3 regions of the Chryseobacterium sp. MEBOG07 genome follow, and region 2 is predicted to be linked to each of the others. Evidence: riboswitches for the same ligand, from Rfam matches in the RefSeq annotation. Region 2 holds a riboswitch; each other region holds the start of a gene.
What was found. Region 2 has a riboswitch for S-adenosylmethionine ahead of LF886_RS02560 (TonB-dependent receptor plug domain-containing protein). Riboswitches for the same ligand answer to the same signal wherever they lie in the genome.

Region 1: another riboswitch for S-adenosylmethionine. It lies ahead of LF886_RS24215 (alpha/beta fold hydrolase); the one in region 2 lies ahead of LF886_RS02560 (TonB-dependent receptor plug domain-containing protein).
Region 3: another riboswitch for S-adenosylmethionine. It lies ahead of LF886_RS23190 (SusC/RagA family TonB-linked outer membrane protein); the one in region 2 lies ahead of LF886_RS02560 (TonB-dependent receptor plug domain-containing protein).

Annotation. Positions count from the first base shown of each region.
Region 1 is NZ_CP084579.1:4,861,837-4,865,123, forward strand. Features, by position in the region: gene LF886_RS24210 (ACT domain-containing protein) at 1-1,186, opposite strand, end outside; gene LF886_RS24215 (alpha/beta fold hydrolase) at 1,192-2,130, opposite strand; SAM riboswitch class I at 2,197-2,303, opposite strand; gene LF886_RS22405 (MGH1-like glycoside hydrolase domain-containing protein) at 2,491-3,287, shown strand, end outside.
Region 2 is NZ_CP084579.1:545,480-548,766, reverse strand. Features, by position in the region: gene LF886_RS02565 (TonB-dependent receptor plug domain-containing protein) at 1-433, opposite strand, end outside; partial or broken gene LF886_RS02560 (TonB-dependent receptor plug domain-containing protein) at 1,007-1,440, opposite strand; SAM riboswitch class I at 1,535-1,640, opposite strand; gene LF886_RS02555 (alpha-amylase family glycosyl hydrolase) at 1,716-3,287, opposite strand, start outside.
Region 3 is NZ_CP084579.1:5,023,692-5,026,978, reverse strand. Features, by position in the region: gene pckA (phosphoenolpyruvate carboxykinase (ATP)) at 1-1, shown strand, start outside; gene LF886_RS23200 (hypothetical protein) at 52-489, opposite strand; gene LF886_RS23195 (type II 3-dehydroquinate dehydratase) at 562-969, opposite strand; SAM riboswitch class I at 1,213-1,312, shown strand; gene LF886_RS23190 (SusC/RagA family TonB-linked outer membrane protein) at 1,428-3,287, shown strand, end outside.

The sequences.
Region 1 (3,287 bases), 870 kb from region 2:
GGTTTTGGATATTAATATCACCGAACTCATTGATCAGGTCTAGTTCTCTTGCTAAAATCAATAGTTTTCTTGCTACATCATTTCCGGATAAGTCTTCTCTCGGATCCGGTTCTGTATAGCCTTTTTCCAAAGCTTCGTTGACAATTGCTGAAAATTTATCATCTCTCAAAGAAAAATTATTGAATACATAGCTCAGTGTTCCTGAGAATACTCCTTTGATTCTTGTGATATTTTCTCCTGAAAGGTGTAATAATTTTATGGTATCAATTAACGGTAAACCTGCACCAACATTAGTTTCATACAGATAACGTCTGTTGTTTTTACTCAACGTATATCTTAGTTTTCTGTACTCTTCAATTGGAAGGGTATTGAAAATTTTGTTGGAAGAAACCAGATCAAATCCGTTTTCTGCTAAAGCATGGTAGTTCTTCACAAAATCCTTACTCGCTGTGTTATCCACAACAATCAGGTTCTCCAGTTGATTTTCATTAGAGAAATTGATCAGTTCTTCTACATTCGATGGATGTTCTGCTGTCAAAACCTCATCACCCCAATTGGCATCAAATCCTTTTTTGTTGAAGGCAATTTTCTTTGAATTGGCTACCGCAACTACTCTAAGGTCTATTTTTTTACGTTTTTTAATTTCTTCTGCAGATTCCAAGACTTGTTGTATCAATGTCTTTCCTACATTTCCGTGACCAATGATTGCCAGATGAACTGTCTTTGGTTTTTTGAAAATTTCAGATTCTATGATGTTTTTTGTTTTTTCATCCTGTGAAGAAGTCACTACGATATTAACTCTGTTTTCTCCGGCTACCTGATTCAGCAATAATGGGAAAACATTGTTTCTTGCCAGTTCGGCAAAGACTTTATTGAAATCTTCTGCTACAAAACCGATCACAGAAACATTATTGATACTATAGATTTGAGAAACTTTTCCAGATTTTCTTTCTGCTTCGAACTCATCAATAAGACAAGCGACTGCTTTTTCTGCATCAATTTCCTGAACCAAAATAGAAATTCCGTTTTCTATGGCCTGTTGAGAGATTACTCCTACACTGATGCGCGCTAAAGTAAGCGCTTTAAAAATTCTTCCGTCAATCCCGATTTCTCCCAGGAAATCTTCTCCTTCAAATTTGATGATTGATCTGTTCTTCAAAAATTTTATTTCGTTAGCATTTTTCATTACTTCTATAAAATGTTTTTTATGATATTATTTAATTGTTGATATTCCATTAGGAAGGCGTCATGCCCGTGTATAGATTGGATCTCGTGATAAGAAACATCCTTATTTTTCTCTTTTAAGTTTTCAAAACACATTCGGATTTCAGAAGCCGGGAAGAATAAGTCTGTATCTACGGAGATCATGTGCATTCGTGCTTCGATCTTCTCCAGTGCTTTTTCATCAGTATTAATATTCATCAAGAGATGGTTCATCAGTTTGTATGCCTTTAAACTAAACCTTTCGTTTAATGCATTACCATGATAAACCAGCCAGTCTTCTGATTCCAGGCGTTGTTTGTCCTGATTATATTGGTTTTGAAATCTATCGTTGAGTGATTGTGGAGTTCTATAACAGAGCATCGCATGAATTCTTGCTTTCTGTAATGGTTCATCTTTATCATTCAATAAAAACTTTTGAACCAGACATTGAGCATGAAGCCAGTCGTGTGTTCTGTAATCACAGGCTATGGGGATAAATATTTCTGCAAGATCCGGCTGCTTAGCAAGCATTTCCCATGCAATTCCCCCTCCAAGAGAGCCTCCAATAATGGCATATATATTTTTGATATGTAAAGCTTCAAGTCCTTTCAGAAATATCGCTGCGATATCTGAAGGTGTAAAGTCTTCATAGTCTTCAATTAAAAAATCGTCATAACCGTTTCCGGGTATATTGAAACACAGAACAGTATATTGATCGGTATCAACAAGCTGATTTTCTCCCACCAATTGTTTCCACCATCCTTTTTCTCCCGATACATTTGAGTTTCCGGTAAGAGCATGGTTGATTAGAATGATGGGTGCTGTAAACAGATCTTTCCCAAAAAGCTGATAGCTTAATGAGATATGATATTCCTTTTGGGAATAAGTTTGATACGAAAGATTAATATAGTTTAGTTCTGTTTTCAATTCTATTATATTTTAATACAAATACAATTGAAAATGCCACAGGAAATGGCTGAAAAGAACTTCAGTAAGTTATCTGTCCAAAATAAATTGGTAGAACGTAGCACCTTCTTTGCTTGCACAAAGGGTTGCTAAGGTTTCATAGGGTCTAATCCCTCAACCTTTCTTGATAACATTTTCAATATTTAAATGAACGAATGATGCAAAGGTAGTTCTTTTCTTTTAATTTCAAAAAAAATTATTTTAATATTTAAAACAGCCCTTAAATACAAGTATTTCAAGGCTATATTAATAATTATTCAGATGAAAAAAATTGGAATTACTTCTCAAAAAAACTAACTTCGTATTGAAAAATGATGAAATATGACCGTTGAAAAAGAAAGATTACAAGATACTAAATGGAAAAACTGGGGACCTTATGTAAGCAACCGCCAGTGGGGAAATGTACGTGAAGATTACAGCCCGAATGGGAATGCATGGAATTTTACCAATCATCATAATGCCGAAAGCTATGCTTACCGCTGGGGAGAAGAAGGGATCGCCGGGATTTCTGATGTAAAGCAGATTTTCTGTTTTGCTTTTTCTTTCTGGAACAGGAAAGATAAAATGGTAAAAGAACGATTCTTTGGATTGAGCAATCCTCAGGGAAATCATGGTGAAGACATCAAAGAAATATTTTATTATCTGGACAATACGCCTACCCACAGCTATATGAAGATGGTGTATAAATACCCAATTAATGAATTTCCTTACGATGATCTTGTTACAGAAAACGGAAAACGCAGTAAAAAGGAACCGGAGTATGAGATTTTCGACACTGGAATTTTTGATAATGACGAATATTTCGATATTTTCATTGAATACTGTAAAGGCGATCACAACGATATCCTAGCAAGAGTCACCGTTTGTAATCGAAGCCAGCATGAGGCTCCTATTCTGGTAGCTCCTACGGTATGGTTCAGAAATAACTGGAAATGGGGATACAATACTTATAAAGGAGAGATCAATGCTTCTCATGACGGAAGTATTAATATTGGTCATGACAGTATATCAATCAAAAAGCTGTATTCCCGAAATACAAATGCAAAAAGTGTATTTTGTGATAACGAAACGAATACTTCCAAACTTTACGGAGCTCCCAAAGCAGAGAATGCTTATTT
Region 2 (3,287 bases):
AGGAAACATCTGCGTATACTGCGGTCGAATGTCTGTCCTTCGTCAATGCATTATTGGGAGAAAACCCGATAAAAGACTGTGATCCGCCCGCACCAAGCACTGTAGAACCTTCAGCAGCCACATTTCCATTGATGTCATATTGGGTGTAAGAAGCCTCATCACCAGCCTTGATCTGGTATTGTTCAAATCTGAATTCTCCTCCGAATGCGATATTGAACCGCTTTATATTTTTAGAAACATCAAGATTAACGGTATTTTGAAGGAAACTATGAGCTCCTGCATAAAAACGGGCTGGCGATTTTGCCCCAAGAGAAGCATTATTGGTATTGCTTACATTATAATTGAAAGTATTGCTTCCGAACGTATTACTCAGGTCAAATAGCCAGTCATTGACATTATATTTTGCGCCTACAGCATAAGAGACATCATACACCTGAGATCCAAGACTTGCCTGAAAACCGTTTGGGTAAATGGATGAAACGACATTAGATGTTTCGCTTGGAAGTCTTCTGAAGCCAAATCCTTTTCCTTCTTTGATACTGAAACCTCCGAAAGAATACAGTTTAAAATTATCATTAAAAGGATATTCTGCATTGAAAAACAGCTGTCCCTGTCTAATCTGGGCATCTCCGATCTGGAAATTGAAGTCGTCACGTGTCAATCCTCGCTCTTTAATTTTTGCATCATCTGCAGCTCTTGCGGCTTCGGGATCATTTGCAAACGCATACGCAAAATTATCTCCGAAAATATCTAAATCATGATTTTGAGTTCTTGTTGTTTTTCCTCTATGGCTTAATTGTAGTGAAAGATTGATATAGCCGTCTTTCTTTCCTAATGAAGTTCCGTAATTGGCTCCGGCCTGATAAGTGTCGCCATCATTTCTTCCGGTTACTCCATAAGTAAGACTTGCTGATGCTCCGGCATTTTTTTTAAGAATAATATTGATCACTCCGGCGATGGCATCGGAACCATATTGTGCAGCAGCTCCGTCTCTTAGGACTTCTATTCTATCAATTGCAATGATGGGAATTGTCCCAAGATCTGTTCCTACAGAGCCATTTCCTACGGTATTCTGATAGTTGACTAACGATGTAGAATGCCTTCTTTTTCCGTTTAATAATACCAAAATCGATCTGGTCCCATTCCTCTTAAGGACACGGGATCAATATGTTCTGTACCGTCAGAAGCAGACTGCCTCACTGCATTGAATGATGGGATCACATAGTTCAGAAGATCCTGAGCAGTCATTTGTGGAGAGCTTCTCTGGATCTTGTCAATATTAATAACGTCTACAGGAACCGTTGTCTCAAGTTTTGTTCTTTTGACATTTCGGTTTCCGACAATGATAATGTCTTCGATTTGTTTTCCTTTCTCCTCATTCTCCTGAGCAGCTACCAAAATTATACTCAGCAAAAATACCGCTGTACTTAATTTTTTCATTTTTGTTCTTGCCAATTAATAATAACATTCCTGCGAACCTTTTCGCAGATAAACAAGACTTCAAGAAATGGAATTCATATAAGAATATTGACTTCACTTATCTCCCCTTCCGGGTTGGAATTAGCACCTTTGCACTTTTTGAATTGTACAGGTTGCTAAGGTTTCTTTGGGCCAAATCCCTCCACCTTTCTTGATAAATCTACCGCAAAAGTAGACTATTTTTTTCAATATACAAAAAAGGCAAATCAGCTATTCTGCCAATCTGCCTTTTTGTTTTACTTAACAATCATCTTTTGAATTGCGATTCCTGTTTCTGATTTTAATTGAACCAGATAAGTTCCTGGCGGATAATTGATTTTGGTTTCAAAAGTCCCATTTTCTTTATCAATTTTGAATGAGTCCAGCTTTTTACCGGTCATGTCGAAAAATAAAATTTCTCCGTTTTTTGCTTTGTTAAAAATTAATTTTGCGATCCCATTTTGTATTGGATTATTAACAATCTGAAGAGATAATTTATTAGCTGCATGAGTATCCGTTGTGGATAAAGCGCCTGCGTAATTTCCGAAAATCCTGAATTCTCCAGGCTGTAAAGTTATCGGAGCAGTTGTTGAAGCTATATTGGAAACACTGTCATCCATCAGATTCTGCCATTGACCTGTGTAAGGAAAGTAAGGAACAACATTTTGTGCAGAAGTAGTATAATTAGCCAATACCACCACATTCTTTATTCCGGTAGTAATGGTTGTATCGTAGAGATAAATCCTGGTGATCAGGCCATCAGGATCATTCGTAAGATTATTGGATTCTATACTGTACGTTTTAGATTTGAAAATCTGATGGGTGTTTCTGATATTGAGTATTTTAGCCCATGTGTCGTACACTGCTTTTCTGTTTGCATTGGTATCATATCCCAGCGTAAATGCAACGGGTTTCTCATCTGTTCTGCATCCGCTGTTGATTGTACCGTCCGCACATCTGTTGATACTGAATTCGTATCCTAATTCTCCAAACTGCCAGATCATTTTCGGACCGGGAATAGTGAAAAATGTAGCTCCGAAGGTTTTCATTCTTTCAAGAGCCGTATTCAGATTTTTAACACTATAACCTCCATTGACGGCACCATATTCAAGGTTTTTAAACATGAGTCTTTCCTCATCATGACTTTCTCCATATCCCACAGCACTCATATTGGTAAAGCCATGAAGACTGTGATTCATACGGTCATAATTGCTGTTTTCCTTATATCCCATGGTATTTTGATTATAGGGATCGGTTTGCTTATTCCAAAGCATAACACCTTTTCCTTCTGCTATTCTGTAATTGGCCCACTGCTGTTCTTCTGCATCTGTTCCCAGGTGTTCGAAGATCATATAAGAATTGGGATCAATAGCCCACTGTCTGTCTGCATAATGTTTCATAATGTCAACTCTGTCTTGCTGATAAGCATTGGTACAGGCTTCATCATTTTCGGAACAGTTTTGAGTGAATCCTTTCGTTAAATCCCAACGAAATCCATCGATGCGGTATTCTGTCAACCATTGCTGAAGGCATCTTTCAACGTAATATTGAGTTGAAGAACTTGTATGATTAAAATCGTTAAACACATTATAAGAGTGTTTGGGAACCTGATTGAAATAAGGGTTATCCGGAGCAACATTTCCGTAGCCATCTCCATCAGGATCTATATTCCAAAGTCTTACCAAAGGTGAGCGTCCTGTTGCATGATTAAAGGCGACATCTAAAATCACCGCAATCCCGTTTTGGTGGCACAGATCTACAAATTCTTTGAATTTTTCAGGAGTTCCATACGCTTTATCCAATGCATAATGGAAGGAAGTATTGTAACC
Region 3 (3,287 bases), 710 kb from region 2:
ATAGTTATATACAACATACAGAAAAGCCTCATCATTGATGAGGCTTTTTTATTAATATTTTTTACAACTTTCAATCAACTCATTGTGTTCATCAAGTTTTATGACTGTTGATTTGATTGATTCTTCAGTTAGATGTTTTATGATCATAAAATGTTTTGAAGAAAAATAAGACTCTTCGTCCAATATTTTATCTAAATACGTTGGAGTAGTGAAAGTCATCCAATATTTTGCTTTGTTGGAAAACATAATAGTTACTTCTATGGCATCAGATTCAATATTTTCTATTTTATCATCTATGTTAATAGAAATTATTTCTGGTTGATTGTTTAAACTAAAATAAAATTTCGAATACCATCTCAGTCTTCCTTCATCATTCTGAACCCTTACATTTTCAGTGTTTATTTCTTCGATACTATAAGATTTTCTTTTCGTTAATTGCCCGGAATATATCCCAATGTTTTTACAATAAATCTTATCCTTTATCTTCATAAATTATTCTCTTACTATCTATAATGATCTTTGAAAATCTGTGGAATCAGTTGGCAAAATAATTCCTGAAAATTAGTTCAAGCTTAATAAAGCCAATCTATATCCATCCATTCCGAAGCCAGATAAAACAGCATCCGTATTGGCAGCTGTCACAGATTTCTGTCTGAACTCTTCTCGTTTATAGATATTGCTGATGTGAACCTCTACTTTTGGCTTTCGGATATTTTTTAAACAATCCGCAATGGCATAGGAATAATGAGTAAAAGCTCCGGGATTAATAACTACCGCATCAAAATCATCTTCCTGAAGCCTGTTGATGAGCTCTCCTTCAATATTCGACTGGTAATATTTTAATTCATGAGACTGAAACTCGGATCTTAAAATTTCCAAATAGCTTTCCATAGAAACGCTTCCATAGATTTCCGGTTCTCTGGTACCTAAAAGGTTGAGATTAGGACCGTTTATAATCAAAACTTTCATCCTATAAAATTAAAAACTTTTTTCAATTAATGGTCAAAAATTTCATTAAAGCATACAATATGCTCAATTGAATTATTGATAATGATATTTATCATGTTTGTGAAAGTGATAACGGATGTAACTCCCTATTTTAATGACTTTTATTAAAATATTATGTTAATTTTCAAAAATTTATCATGAAAAAATATAAGTCTACTTGTTTTGTAGACTAAAACTTTATAGCTTTGCAGTCATATTTCGATCGGCTTATAAAGAAAGATGGAGGGAACTGACCCAGTGAAATCTTGACAACCTACCTCTAGAGGCAAGGTGTTACGTTCAGCCTTTAAAGGAAAAATAAGCATTTGGTTTGTCGTATTTATCGATGCCCTTTGCTGTCTTTTCTGCAAAGGGTAAGTTTTTAATATATGATAAACAAAATTGATTATGATTAGTAAATATTTATTTAATTCTAAAGCTTGGATACCTCCGGTTGCTGCATTTTTTCTGGGAATTACCAATGTAAATGCACAAAATTCCAAGCCGAAAAAGATAGCCTCCATGAAAAAGAAATTGATGAAGTAGTGGTGGTAGCCTATGGAAAGGCGAAAAGAAACAGCTATACAGGTTCAGTAGCAACCATTTCCGGCGATAAGATCAATAACAGACCTGTCACCAATATTACCAAAGCTTTGGAAGGGCAGGTTGCAGGGATTCAAACGACAAGTGCTTCAGGGCAGCCAGGTGCAGTTTCTACCATCCGAATCAGGGGAATTGGTTCCATAAGTGCTTCCAGTGATCCGTTATATGTAGTGGACGGGATTCCATTTGACGGAAACCTGAACTCTATCAGTCCAAGTGATATTGAATCTATAAGTGTTCTGAAAGATGCTACAGCAAGTGCATTGTATGGTTCAAGAGGGGCTAATGGGATTATCATTATTACTACAAAATCAGGTAAAAAAGGAGAGGCGAAAGTTAATTTTAATATCAGCCAGGGGTTCTCAGGAAGAGCGGTAAAAGATTACGAACAGGTTAATACAGATCAGTATTTTCAATTATATTGGGAAGCATTGAGAAACGGTTATCAATCTGGCAAAGTGTCTTCTCAACAGGCAGCCCAGATGGCGACAGACAATCTTGTTTCTACACTTGGGATCAACCCTTACGGAACAGGTTATTCAAAACCAGTAGGAACAGACGGGAAGCTATTGCCTGGTGCATCCCCTTTATGGAATGACGACTGGAGAGACATCTTACAGAGAGTGGCTTCAAGAAATCAGGTAGATCTGGATATCAGTGGAGGAAGTGAGAAAAGTAATTATTTCTTTTCCCTGGGCTATCTGGATGATAAAGGAATGGCTATTGAATCAGGATTTAAAAGATACAATACCCGATTAAAGATCAATTCTGAAGTGAAAAAATGGCTGAATGTTGGGGTGAACTTAAGCTATACAAACAGTGTACAGCAGGCACCTACTTCTTCAGATTCCAAAGCAAGCAATATCATCAATGCGGCAAGATTTATTCCTTCATTCTATCCTTATTATGAAAGAAATCCTGATGGATCATTTGTGCTGGATGCTGCCGGAGACAGAATTTATGATTTTGGGAAGTACAGACCTACGAATGCACTTCAGAACCAGAATGCTGCAGCAACGCTGCCACTGGATAAAAATGAAAATAAAGAAGATAACTTCTCAGGGAAAGGATTCATGGAATTTACCTTTTTACCGGAGTTGAAATTCAAGTCAAGTTTTTCTGTGGATTTAGTCAATTATTATGGACATTTTTATTCAAATCCATTGCTGGGACAAGGTGCTGAAATTGGAGGTTCGGTGACGAAAAGCAGTGCCAGAACGCTTTCTTATACAACCAGTAATATTCTTACCTATGATAAGAAATTTGGAAAGCACCATGTAAATGTTTTGGCAGGACACGAATTCTATAAATACGATTATCAGACGATTTCAGGAACGAGAAGCCAGTTCTCATTGCCTTACTATTATGAGCCGGATGCCGCTTCTTTATTAGGAAGTTTCAGTGGAAACAGTAATAAACTAAGCTTATTGAGTTTTCTTGGAAAAGTAGAGTACGATTATAATAATACTTATTTCCTATCAGCTTCAGGAAGAGCAGACAGTTCTTCAAGATTTGAGAAAGATAACAGATGGGGGAGATTCTGGTCAGTAGGAGGTTCATGGAAGATTTCAAATGAGGAATTTATTAAAAGCCTGAATGTCTTCAATCAGTTGACATTACGTGCCAGCTACGGAGGACAGGGGAATGATAAATTACTTCGACCAAACGGACAACCACTTTATTACGCTTATCAGGAG